One region of the Streptomyces sp. NPDC046349 genome, then DNA from elsewhere that is predicted to be linked to it. Evidence: riboswitches for the same ligand, from Rfam matches in the RefSeq annotation. Region 1 holds a riboswitch; the other holds the start of a gene.
What was found. Region 1 has a riboswitch for S-adenosylmethionine ahead of ACZ6JS_RS07225 (aminotransferase class V-fold PLP-dependent enzyme). Riboswitches for the same ligand answer to the same signal wherever they lie in the genome.
Positions count from the first base shown of each region.

Region 2: linked by a shared signal. The riboswitch ahead of thrC (threonine synthase) and the one ahead of ACZ6JS_RS07225 (aminotransferase class V-fold PLP-dependent enzyme) in region 1 are both predicted to bind S-adenosylmethionine.

Region 1 is NZ_JBVJFK010000002.1:777,479-783,281, forward strand. Features, by position in the region: gene qcrA (cytochrome bc1 complex Rieske iron-sulfur subunit) at 1-706, shown strand, start outside; gene qcrB (cytochrome bc1 complex cytochrome b subunit) at 703-2,331, shown strand; gene trpD (anthranilate phosphoribosyltransferase) at 2,495-3,559, shown strand; SAM riboswitch class IV at 3,646-3,762, shown strand; gene ACZ6JS_RS07225 (aminotransferase class V-fold PLP-dependent enzyme) at 3,983-5,374, shown strand.
Region 2 is NZ_JBVJFK010000006.1:21,683-27,485, forward strand. Features, by position in the region: gene otsB (trehalose-phosphatase) at 1-653, shown strand, start outside; gene ACZ6JS_RS15440 (alpha,alpha-trehalose-phosphate synthase (UDP-forming)) at 776-2,230, opposite strand; gene ACZ6JS_RS15445 (glucosyl-3-phosphoglycerate synthase) at 2,277-3,227, opposite strand; SAM riboswitch class I at 3,413-3,570, shown strand; gene thrC (threonine synthase) at 3,564-4,862, shown strand; gene ACZ6JS_RS15455 (MoaD/ThiS family protein) at 4,899-5,177, shown strand; gene ACZ6JS_RS15460 (cold-shock protein) at 5,564-5,770, shown strand.

The DNA.
Region 1 (5,803 bases):
GGCCCGCACCCTGATGTCCGACGTCGAGGTCGCCGACGAGCGCCACGAGATCGCCGCTCCGCCGGAGGTCAAGGCGAAGGTCCTCCAGGACTTCGCCGACGGCGCCAACGAGTCCGGCATCGGCCGCCGTCCGCTGATCCGCAACACGATGCTGGGCGCGCTGGCCATGCTGCCGCTCTCCGCCGTCGTGATCATGCGCGACCTGGGCCCGCTGCCCGAGGAGAAGCTGCGCAAGACCCTGTGGGCCAAGGGCAAGCTGCTCATCAACCAGAACACGATGGAGCCGCTGCGTCCCGAGGACGTGCTCGTCGGTTCGCTGACGTTCGCCATGCCCGAGGGCCTGGACGAGCACCAGCACGACTTCCAGGTCCAGATCGCCAAGGCCGCCCTGATGATCGTCCGCATCCAGCCGGAGGACATCAAGGACAAGAAGGAACTCGAGTGGTCCCACGACGGGATCGTGGCCTACTCGAAGATCTGCACCCACGTCGGCTGCCCGATCAGCCTGTACGAGCAGCAGACGCACCACGTGCTCTGCCCGTGCCACCAGTCCACCTTCGACCTCTCCGACGGCGCCCGTGTCATCTTCGGCCCGGCCGGTCACGCCCTTCCGCAGCTGCGGATCGGCGTGAATGACGAAGGCTTCCTCGAAGCGCTCGGCGACTTCGAAGAGCCCGTCGGCCCTGCATTCTGGGAGCGCGGATGAGCACCGCCACTGACAACAAGGCGCGCAAAGCGCCGGCCGGCGAGCGGGTAGCGGACTGGGCGGACGGCCGCCTGGGCATCTACAGCCTGGCCAAGGCCAACATGCGCAAGATCTTCCCGGACCACTGGTCCTTCATGCTGGGTGAGATCTGCCTCTACAGCTTCATCATCATCATCCTCACGGGTGTGTACCTGACGCTGTTCTTCCACCCGAGCATGAACGAGGTGGAGTACCACGGCTCGTACGTCCCGATGCAGGGCGTGCTGATGTCCGAGGCCTTCGCCTCGACGCTCGACATCAGCTTCGACGTCCGCGGTGGTCTGCTGATCCGCCAGATCCACCACTGGGCGGCGCTGATCTTCGTCGCGGCGATGATCGTGCACATGATGCGCGTCTTCTTCACCGGCGCGTTCCGCAAGCCGCGCGAGGTCAACTGGATCTTCGGCTTCCTGCTGCTGGTCCTCGGCATGTTCACCGGCTTCACCGGTTACTCGCTGCCGGACGACCTGCTCTCGGGTACCGGTGTCCGCTTCATGCAGGGCGCCATCCTGTCCGTCCCGGTCGTCGGCACGTACCTGTCGATGTTCCTGTTCGGCGGGGAGTTCCCGGGCGGCGACTTCGTCGCGCGCTTCTACTCGGTGCACATCCTGCTGCTGCCCGGCATCATGATGGGCCTCCTCGTGGCCCACCTGATCCTGGTCTTCTACCACAAGCACACCCAGTACGCGGGCCCCGGCAAGACGAACAACAACGTCGTCGGCATGCCGCTGCTGCCGGTCTACATGGCCAAGGCCGGAGGCTTCTTCTTCCTGGTCTTCGGTGTCATCGCGGTGGTCGCCGGCATCGCCTCGATCAACCCGATCTGGGCCCTCGGCCCGTACCGCCCGGACCACGTGTCCACCGGTGCGCAGCCCGACTGGTACATGGGTATGCCGGAAGGCCTGATCCGTGCCATGCCCGGCTGGGAGATCAACCTGTGGGGCCACACCCTCGTCCTGGGCGTGTTCATCCCGCTGGTGCTCTTCCCGCTGGTGCTCGGTGCGATCGCCGTCTGGCCGTTCATCGAGTCCTGGGTCACCGGCGACAAGCGCGAGCACCACATCCTGGACCGCCCGCGCAACGTCCCCACCCGTACGGCCTTCGGTGTCGCCTGGATCGCGGAGTACATCGTGCTCCTCATCGGCGGCGGCAACGACATGTTCGCCCAGTACTTCCACCTGTCGATCAACTCGATCACGTGGTTCGTCCGGATCGGCTTCTTCGTCGTCCCGGTCCTGGCCTTCATCGTCACCAAGCGGATCTGCCTCGGCCTCCAGCGCCGGGACAACGACAAGGTGCTGCACGGTCGCGAGACCGGCATCATCAAGCGTCTGCCGCACGGTGAGTTCGTCGAGGTCCACGAGCCGCTCCCGCAGGGCAAGCTGCACACCCTCACCGCGCACGAGCAGTACAAGCCGATCGAGATCGGCCCGACGGTCGACGAGAACGGTGTCGAGCGCAAGGTGAAGGCCACCGAGAAGCTGCGCGCGAAGCTCAGCAAGGGCTTCTACGCCGAGGGCAACCAGATCTCGAAGCCCACGGTGGAGGAGTACAAGGAGATCCAGTCCGGCCACGGCCACCACTGATCCCCTGCACCATCGCATGAGGGACTGATTTCGGTCAGTCCTGGTGTCGCCACGGCGAGAGCCCCGTCCAGTGTCCGGACGGGGCTCTTTGCCGTAACCGGGGCTGGATAGGCTGATCTCCGACCCATTCGACGGGCAACCCCTACAGCAGCAGGAGCTGACCATGAACGTTGCGACCCCGGCAGGCGGCGACAGCGTGGCGGCCCGTGGCTGGCCGGGCGTCCTCGACGCCCTGCTGACCGGCCAGGACCTGCGCGCTGACGACACCGCCTGGGCGATGGACCGGATCATGCGGGGGGAGGCCACCGACGCCCAGATCGCCGGCTTCGTGGTCGCCCTGCGCGCCAAGGGGGAGACGGTCGCGGAGATCAACGGCCTGGTACGGGCCATGTACGGGCACGCCAACCTCATCGAGGTGCCCGGCCGCACCGTGGACATCGTCGGCACGGGCGGCGACGGCGCCAGGACGGTGAACATCTCCACGATGTCGGCCGTGGTCGTCGCCGGGACCGGCGCCAAGGTCGTCAAGCACGGCAACCGGGCAGCGTCCTCCGCGAGCGGCTCCTCGGACGTCCTGGAGAAGCTCGGCGTCAACCTCGACCTGAGCACCGCCCGGGTCGTCGAGGTCGCCGAGGAGGCGGGCATCACCTTCTGCTTCGCGGTGAAGTTCCACCCGGCCCTGCGGCACGTCGCCGGGGCCCGCCGGGAACTGGGCATCCGCACCACCTTCAACATCCTCGGGCCGCTCACCAACCCGGCCCGCGTCCGGTCCCAGGCCACCGGCGTGGCGGACCCCCGGATGGCCCCCATCGTGGCGGGCGTGCTGGCCGAGCGCGGCTCGTCCGCGCTGGTCTTCCGCGGCGACGACGGCCTGGACGAACTGACCACCACGGCGACCTCCCGGGTCTGGTGGGTCCGGGACGGGAAGGTCGCCGAGCAGTCCTTCGACCCGCGCGACGTCGGCATCCCCCTGGTCGACGTCTCCGCCCTGGCCGGCGGGGACCCCTCGTACAACGCCGACGTGGCCCGCCGCCTGCTGGCCGGCGAGACCGGACCGGTACGCGACGCCGTGCTGCTGAACTCGGCGGCCGCCCTCGTGGCCCTCGATCCCGGCCCGGGCACCCTGGAGGAGCAGATCGCCGCCGGCATCACCCGCGCGGCCGAGTCGATCGACTCCGGCGCAGCCAGGACCGCACTGGAGCGCTGGGTGAGGGCCAGCAACGCCTGACCCGGCCCACGTTTCGAGCCAGACCCCGGTCCGCCATGCGGACCGGGGTCTTGTGCGCGGGGGATCTTGTGGCAGGATGCTCACCAGGTCACGAGTGACAGCGTTTAGGCCCCGGCTTGCTGTCCGGCAACCCTCCTTCCGTGGCGGGGTGCCCCGGGTGATGACCAGGTCGTAGGCAGCAAGGCCTACGGCAAGCGCGGATCCCTCGACACCAGGGGTCCTGGTCTCTCGAGGAGCGTTTTCCGTGAGCAAGCGAATGCGATAGGGCGACTGACGCCCCTTCTTCACCCTCGGACCAGGGTCACTTCCGCGTACCGCGACCGTCCCGTCCGAGGATCATCCCGTACCCCGGACGGCCGCACGGCCGCACCCGCGTACGGGCACACCGAAGCCATTCAGCCCTGCCTGCCGGGAGATACCGCCATGTCCGCATCCCTGAACGCCGCCACCGTCACCGTCACCGCCGCAGCCGCCCAGGACCCCGCCTGTGCCGAGCCGCTCGACGTCCTCGGCCGCGACGTCACCGTCCCGCTCGTCACCGGCGGCGAGGTCACCTACGCGGCCCTCGACTACGCCGCCAGCGCCCCCGCCCTCCAGCGGGTCTGGGACGACGTGGCCGCCTACGCCCCGTACTACGGCAGCGTCCACCGCGGAGCCGGATACCTCTCGCAGCTGTCCACCGACCTCTTCGAGCAGAGCCGCGCCACGGTCGCCGAGTTCCTCGACTGCCGCCCCGGCGACCAGGTCGTCTTCACCCGCTCCACCACGGACTCCCTGAACCTGCTCGCCGCGGTGCTCCCGGCCGACTGCCAGGTCTTCGTCTTCGAGACCGAGCACCACGCCTCGCTCCTGCCGTGGACGAACGCGCAGGTCACCTACCTCAACGCCCCGCGCACCCCGGACGAGGCCGTCGCCACCCTGGAGCGGGCGCTCGCCGACCGGGAGCCCTACGGCCCGGCGCTCGTGTGCGTCACCGGCGCGTCCAACGTCACCGGCGAGCTGTGGCCGGTGAAGGAACTCGCCGCTGCCGCGCACGCCCACGGTGCGCGGATCGTGCTGGACGCCGCCCAACTGGCCCCGCACCACCCCGTCTCCGTGCGGGACCTCGACGTCGACTGGGTCGCGTTCTCCGGTCACAAGCTCTACGCCCCCTTCGGCTCGGGCGTCCTGGCCGGCCGCGCCGACTGGCTCCAGGAGGCCGAACCGTACCTGGCCGGCGGCGGGGCCTCCCGCAAGGTCTCCCGCCGCGAGGACGGCGGGGTGGACGTCGAGTGGCACACCACCGCCGCCCGCCATGAGGCGGGCTCCCCGAACGTCATCGGCGTCTACTCCATCGCCTCCGCCTGCCGGGCCCTGACGGAGGCCGGCTTCGAGACCCTCGTGGCCCGCGAGCAGCGCCTCATCGGGAAGGTCCGCGAAGGCCTGGCGGAGGTCCCGGCCGTGCGGGTCCTGTCCCTCTTCGGGGACGACGCCCCGCGGGTCGGCGTCATCTCCTTCGTCGTGGACGGCTGGAACAGCTCCCACTTCGCCGCCGCGCTCTCCGCCGAGTACGGGATCGGCGTACGGGACGGCCTGTTCTGCGCCCACCCGCTGGTGCGGACGCTGCTGGGCAGCGAGCCGCAGGCCCAGGGCGAGTGCGGGGCCCCCGAGGCCGCCCCGGGCGAGCGCTCCCTGAACGCGATCCGCGTCAGCTTCGGCGCAGGCACGCCGGACGAGCACGTGGAGCGCTTCGTCCGGGCGGTCAAGGAGCTCGTCGCGGACGGCGCGAGGTGGCAGTACCGCACGGAGGAGGGCCGCTGCGTCCCCGCGGTCTGACAACCTGCGGATCATGGGCTATGGGGATCCGACACCGATGACGGTGCGGTCCTGCGTGGAGGGGGAGTCGCTGCCGGGGCTCTCCGAGCGGGTGCCCGCGTACAGCCACTCCTGGGGCGTATGCCCGACGCATGGGCTGAGCGCGACTGAGGAACGTACCGGGGCCGTGCTACGGGGCGCAGACCGATACCTGCCGGGTGGGGCGCGGCGTGGCTCCGGACCACCTCCTGTACGACGACGAGGTCGGCCGGGAGTCCACCCACCGCCAGTCGCGCACCCCTGAGGAGACGCACCGGGTCATGGCCGCGGCCTGGCAGGAGCCGAGCCGATGGCGGGCTGCCAGTGCGACGGGGACTCCCACGGACCCCGGAACTGGTCCGCGGCTGGTGGCGGGGGGTGGGGCGGTGCCCCGCACGAGGATCTCCTCGG
Region 2 (5,803 bases), on a different contig from region 1:
AGGTCGACTCGGTGGCGGTGGTCACCGGGCGGCCCGCGGGCGTCGCCGTCCGCTACGGCGGCTTCGCCGGGGTGCCCGGACTGGAACACCTCGTCGTCCTCGGCCACTACGGCGCCGAACGCTGGGACGCCGTGACCGGCATAGTCCACGCCCCCGCCGAGCACCCCGGGGTGGCGGCGGTACGGGCCGAGCTGCCCGGGTTCCTGGACTCCATCGGGGCCTGGCGCGGCACCTGGATCGAGGAGAAGGGCCGGGCGCTCGCCGTCCACACCCGGCGGGCCGAGGACCCGGCGGCGGCCTTCGCGGCCCTGCGCGAACCCCTGACGGAGCTGGCCGCCCGGCACGGGCTGATGGTCGAGCCGGGGCGGGCGGTGCTGGAGCTGAGGCCCCCGGGCATGGACAAGGGCGTGGCCCTGACGGAGTTCCTGGCGGAGCGGGACGCGGAGACCGTGCTGTACGCCGGGGACGACCTCGGTGACCTCGCCGCGTTCTCGGCCGTCGAGAAGCGCAGGGCCGACGGGCTGCCGGGGCTGCTGGTGTGCAGCGGCTCGGCCGAGGTCCCCGAGCTCGCCGCCCGCGCCGACCTGGTCCTGCCGGGCCCGGGCGCCGTCGCTTCCTTCCTGGCCTCCCTGGCCGCGGCCCTCCGGCGCTGACGGCGTTCGCGGGCGGGCCGCCGCTGCCGGGGCCCGCCCCCGGACCCCCGCGCCTCGATCGCAGCCGGGGCTGATGTCCGGCGTCCGAGGAGCGGGGTCCGGGCCGGAGCGCCGGTAGTTGATCAGGCCAGGGCCGCGAGCTGGGCCTCGAACCAGGCCGCGGGCGGAAGGGCCGTCGCGGCCGCCGCCATCCGCTTGGTGCGCTCCGCACGCTCGGCGGCCGGCATGGCCAGCGCGGTGTGGAGGGCCTCCGCCGTCTGCGAGACGTCGAACGGGTTCACCGTCAGCGCGTCCTCGCGGAGCTCCTCGTACGCCCCCGCCCCGGTGGACAGCACCACCGCGCAGCCCGCCTCGGACAGCACCGGGATCTCCTTGGCCACCAGGTTCATCCCGTCCCGCACCGGGTTCACCAGTGCCACGTCCGCCATCCGGTACACCGCCAGTGACCGCGCGAAGTCGTCCTTCACCGACACCAGCACCGGCTGCCAGTCCTCCGTGCCGAACTCCGCGTTGATCTCCGCGGCCAGCTCCGAGACGGCCGCCGTGTAGTCGCGGTACACCTTCAGGTCCTGCCGCGACGGGTACGCCGACGCCAGGTGCACCACCCGGCCGCGCCACTCGGGATGGACCGTCAGCAGCTCCCGGTAGGCCAGCAGGCCCCGCAGGATGTTCTTCGACAGCTCGGTCCGGTCCACTCGGGCGATCGTCCTGCGGCCCGCGACCTCCGCCCGCAACTCCGCCAGCTTCGCGTCCACCTCCGGCCGGCGCGCCAGAGCCCGCAGTTCGTCGGCGTCCACGCCCAGCGGATACACGGCCACGTCCGTCCGCTTGTGGCGGACCGGACTCGACGGGTTCTTCTGGACGTACCTCGCCTTCGACGGCTCCACCCCGGCCGCGAACTTCGGCTCGGCGACGCCCCGTTCGTCGTCCAGGTGCGCGCCCCCCATGAAGGAGTGCGCCCAGGCCCATGTGTGGAAGCCGACCACGTCCGCGCCGAGCATCCCCCACATCAGCTCGCTGCGGATGTCGTCGGGCAGCATCCGCAGGAACTCCTCCGAGGCCCACGGCGTGTGCGTGAAGTGCGCGATCCGCAGGTCCGGCCGCAGCTCCCGCAACTGACCCGGCACGAGCGCCAGGTGGTAGTCCTGCACCAGCACGTGGGCCCCCTGCCCGGCCTCGTCGGCGAGGGCGCGCGCGAACGCCTCGTTGTACGCGACGTACGAGGCCCACCGGCGCCGGAACTCCGCGTCGAAGACCGGCTCGCGCGGCACGTCGTACAGATGGTGGTGGGTGAACCACAGCACAGAGTTCGCGATGCCGTTGTACGCGTCGTCATACATCGTGGGATCGATGTCCAACATCCGGACGCCCGGCTCGGAGACGTCCCGGCGGACCGCCTCCCGGTCCGCGTCCGACAGGGCCGCACAGATCCACAATGCCCCGGGCTGCTCCGCGAGGGCCGCCGAGAGTCCGGAGACGAGACCACCCCCGCCGCGCCGGGCGCTGAGCGTGCCGTCGTCGGAGAGGGCGTAGGAGAGCGGGCCGCGGTTCGCCGCGACGAGTACCTGAGAAGCCATGCGGCGAACCTAGCCCGGCCCGCGCTCGCTCAAACGTATGGACACGTCACGCCACGCGGCGCCGTCCGTACTCCTTCACGCCCAGCATCGGCGGCCGCTCCTCGGTGTCCACGGCGTACGTGTGCGGCACGAAGCCCTCCGGGCCCCGCTCGAACTGCGTCAGCTCCGGCCGTACGAGGTGCCCGCGAGAGAGCCGTACCTGGGCCGTGCGGTAGATCGCCGCGGCCATCCGTCCCAGCGCCTGTCCGCCCTGATGGCGGTGGAGGCGCACGCCCACGTCCACCTGGGCCAGCGCGTCCAGCCCGACGGTGTGCAGCGCGTCGACCAGCAGGCCGAGCTCGACCCCGTAGCCGACGGGGAACGGCAGCCGCTCCAGCAGGGAGCGCCGTACGGCGTACTCGCCGCCCAGCGGCTGGACGAAGCCGGCCAGCTGCGGCCAGTGCAGGTTCAGCAGCGGGCGGGCGACCAGCTCGGTGACCCGTCCGCCCTGGCCGGGGGCGTCCCCGAGGGGCCGGTCGTACATCGCCTTGACGAACTGCACGCCGGGGTCGGTGAGCAGCGGGCCCACGATCCCGGAGACGAAGGAGGCAGAGAAGTCCCGCAGGTCGGCGTCGACGAAGCAGACGATGTCGCCGGTGGTGGCCAGCAGCGAGCGCCACAGCACCTCGCCCTTGCCGGGCAGCGCCGGGATCCTGGGCAGGATCTCGTCGCGGTGCACCACCCGGGCGCCGGCCTTCGCCGCGACCTCGGCGGTCCGGTCGGCCGAGCCCGAGTCGACCACGACCAGCTCGTCCACGAGCGGGACCGGCAGTCCCTCGATCAGCTCACGCCGGATGACCTCGACGATCGCGCCGACCGTGGCCTCCTCGTCCAGCGCGGGCAGCACCACGCTGACCGTGGTCCCGGCCGCCCGTTTGAGGTCGAGCAGCTGGTCGAGCGGTCGGTCGGCGGCGGACCAGGAGCGGTCGGCCAGCCAGCGCTCCACCTCTTCCAGCACCCTCAGCACTCCCTGCTCGTCGGCGTTATGGGCCGTTATGCGATCCATCTCGCGTTTCGGACGGCTGTCTCAACCGCCCGTCCCTTCGGTTACAGTCTTGAACAACGCGAAGGACCACCGCATGCCGGGGTCCCCCGCGTACAAACGCACCGGCGCGCCACAGAGCGCGTGTGCCGGTGCCATACCGCTCATCCAGAGGGGCAGAGGGACACGGCCCGTTGAAGCCCCGGCAACCCTCCAGTCGGTTCTCGCGATCGCGCAGCAGCGCTCGTCAGCGAGGTCCCCGGCTAGGGAAGGTGCCAATTCCGTCTCATGGCGAAATGCGCCATGGGGAAGATGAGGAGAAAGGGCCTCGCCATCATGGCTGCACAGACTGTCGCCACCTCTGTCGATCTCGGACCTGCCACGGGCCTTTCCTGTCGCGAGTGCGGTACCCGCTTCGAGCTCGGCCCCATCTTCGCGTGCGCCGAGTGCTTCGGACCTCTGGAAGTCGCCTACGAGCTCCCCACCGGTGACCCCGAGGCCCTGCGCGCCGCGATCGAGGCCGGCCCCAACAACATCTGGCGCTACGCGCCGCTGCTGCCCGTCCCCGCGGACGTGGCGTCGAAGCCGAGCCTGAACCCCGGCTTCACCAAGCTCGTCGACGCGGCCAACCTGGCCAAGGAGCTGGGCGTCACCGGCAAGCTGTACGTCAAGGACGACTCCGGCAACCCGACGCACTCCTTCAAGGACCGCGTCGTGGCCATCGCCGTCGAGGCCGCCCGCGCCTTCGGCTTCACCACCCTCTCGTGCTCCTCCACCGGCAACCTCGCCGGCGCCGTCGGCGCCGCGGCGGCCCGGGCCGGCTTCCGCTCCTGCGTGTTCATCCCGCACGACCTGGAGCAGGGCAAGGTCGTCATGGCCGGTGTGTACGGCGGCGACCTGGTCGGCATCGAGGGCAACTACGACGACGTCAACCGCTTCTGCTCCGAGCTCATCGGCGACCCGCTGGGCGAGGGCTGGGGCTTCGTCAACGTCAACCTGCGCCCGTACTACGGCGAAGGCTCCAAGACCCTGGCGTACGAGATCTGCGAGCAGCTCGGCTGGCAGCTGCCGGACCAGATCGTCATCCCGATCGCGTCCGGTTCGCAGCTGACGAAGATCGACAAGGGCCTGCAGGAACTCATCAGGCTCGGCCTCGTCGAGGACAAGCCGTACAAGATCTTCGGTGCCCAGGCCGAGGGCTGCTCCCCGGTGTCGACCGCCTTCAAGGCCGGCCACGACGTGGTCCGCCCGCAGAAGCCGAACACCATCGCCAAGTCGCTCGCCATCGGAAACCCGGCGGACGGCCCGTACGTCCTGGACATCGCGCGCCGCACCGGCGGTTTCGTGGAGGACGTGAACGACGAGCAGGTCGTCGAGGCCATCAAGATCCTCGCGCAGACCGAGGGCATCTTCGCCGAGACCGCGGGCGGCGTGACCGTCGGCGTGACGAAGAAGCTCATCGAGAACGGGCAGCTCGACCCGACGCTGACCACCGTCGTCCTCAACACCGGCGACGGCCTCAAGACCCTGGAGGCGGTGGCCGCGGACAGCGGGCAGACCGCCACCATCCGCCCCAGCCTGGACGCGTTCCGCGCCGCCGGCCTGGCCTGACCATCCTCCACGTACTACCGGAAAGGCAGTAGCGCCATGAGCGTCAACGTCCGCATCCCCACCATCCTGCGCACCTACACCGGCGGTCAGGCCGAGGTCCCGGCCGAGGGTGCGACCCTCGCCGAGGTCATCGAGTCCCTGGAGGAGAACCACCCGGGCATCGCCGCGCGCGTCCTGGACGACCAGGGCAAGCTCCGCCGCTTCGTGAACGTCTACGTCAACGACGATGACGTGCGCTTCGAGGGCGGGCTCGAGGCGGTGACGCCGGACGGCGCCGGCGTCTCGATCATTCCGGCCGTCGCGGGCGGCTGCTGACCCACCCGGTAAACCGAAATTACCCCCTCCGCTAAAAAGCGGAGGGGGTAATTCTGTTTGATTGGGCACGGTAGAGTTGGGGAAGTCCCCTCCGCTGGACTTGCCCGCCGCATATGAACGGGTCGCGTGAGGGTCGACATCGGGTCAATGTGCAGGTGCGGTATGGGGCTTTGGCGAAATTTGCCCGGCCCGAGTTGCCCTGGAATCTGCCAAATTTTCACTCTATTTCAATGTTTCTCGGTGTCCAGATTTCTCGTCGGATTGACCTGTTGCAGACAGCACTCGCGCAGATACATTCAGCCTCGGTCGAAGCGTTCCGACGCAAGTTCTGACCCGGGAACGCGAAGTGCGTTCCCGCGCAAGGGCCAGTAATAGGGGAGTTAGGCATGGCTCAGGGCACCGTCAAGTGGTTCAACGCGGAGAAGGGCTACGGCTTCATCGCGGTCGACGGTGGTGCGGATGTGTTCGTCCACTACAGCGCCATCCAGATGGACGGGTACCGCACCCTTGAAGAGGGTCAGCGGGTCGAGTTCGAGATCTCACAGGGCCAGAAGGGTCCGCAGGCGGACATGGTCAAGCTCGCGCTCGGCTAGTCCCGGAGCATCGACCACCGACGCTCGGTCTTC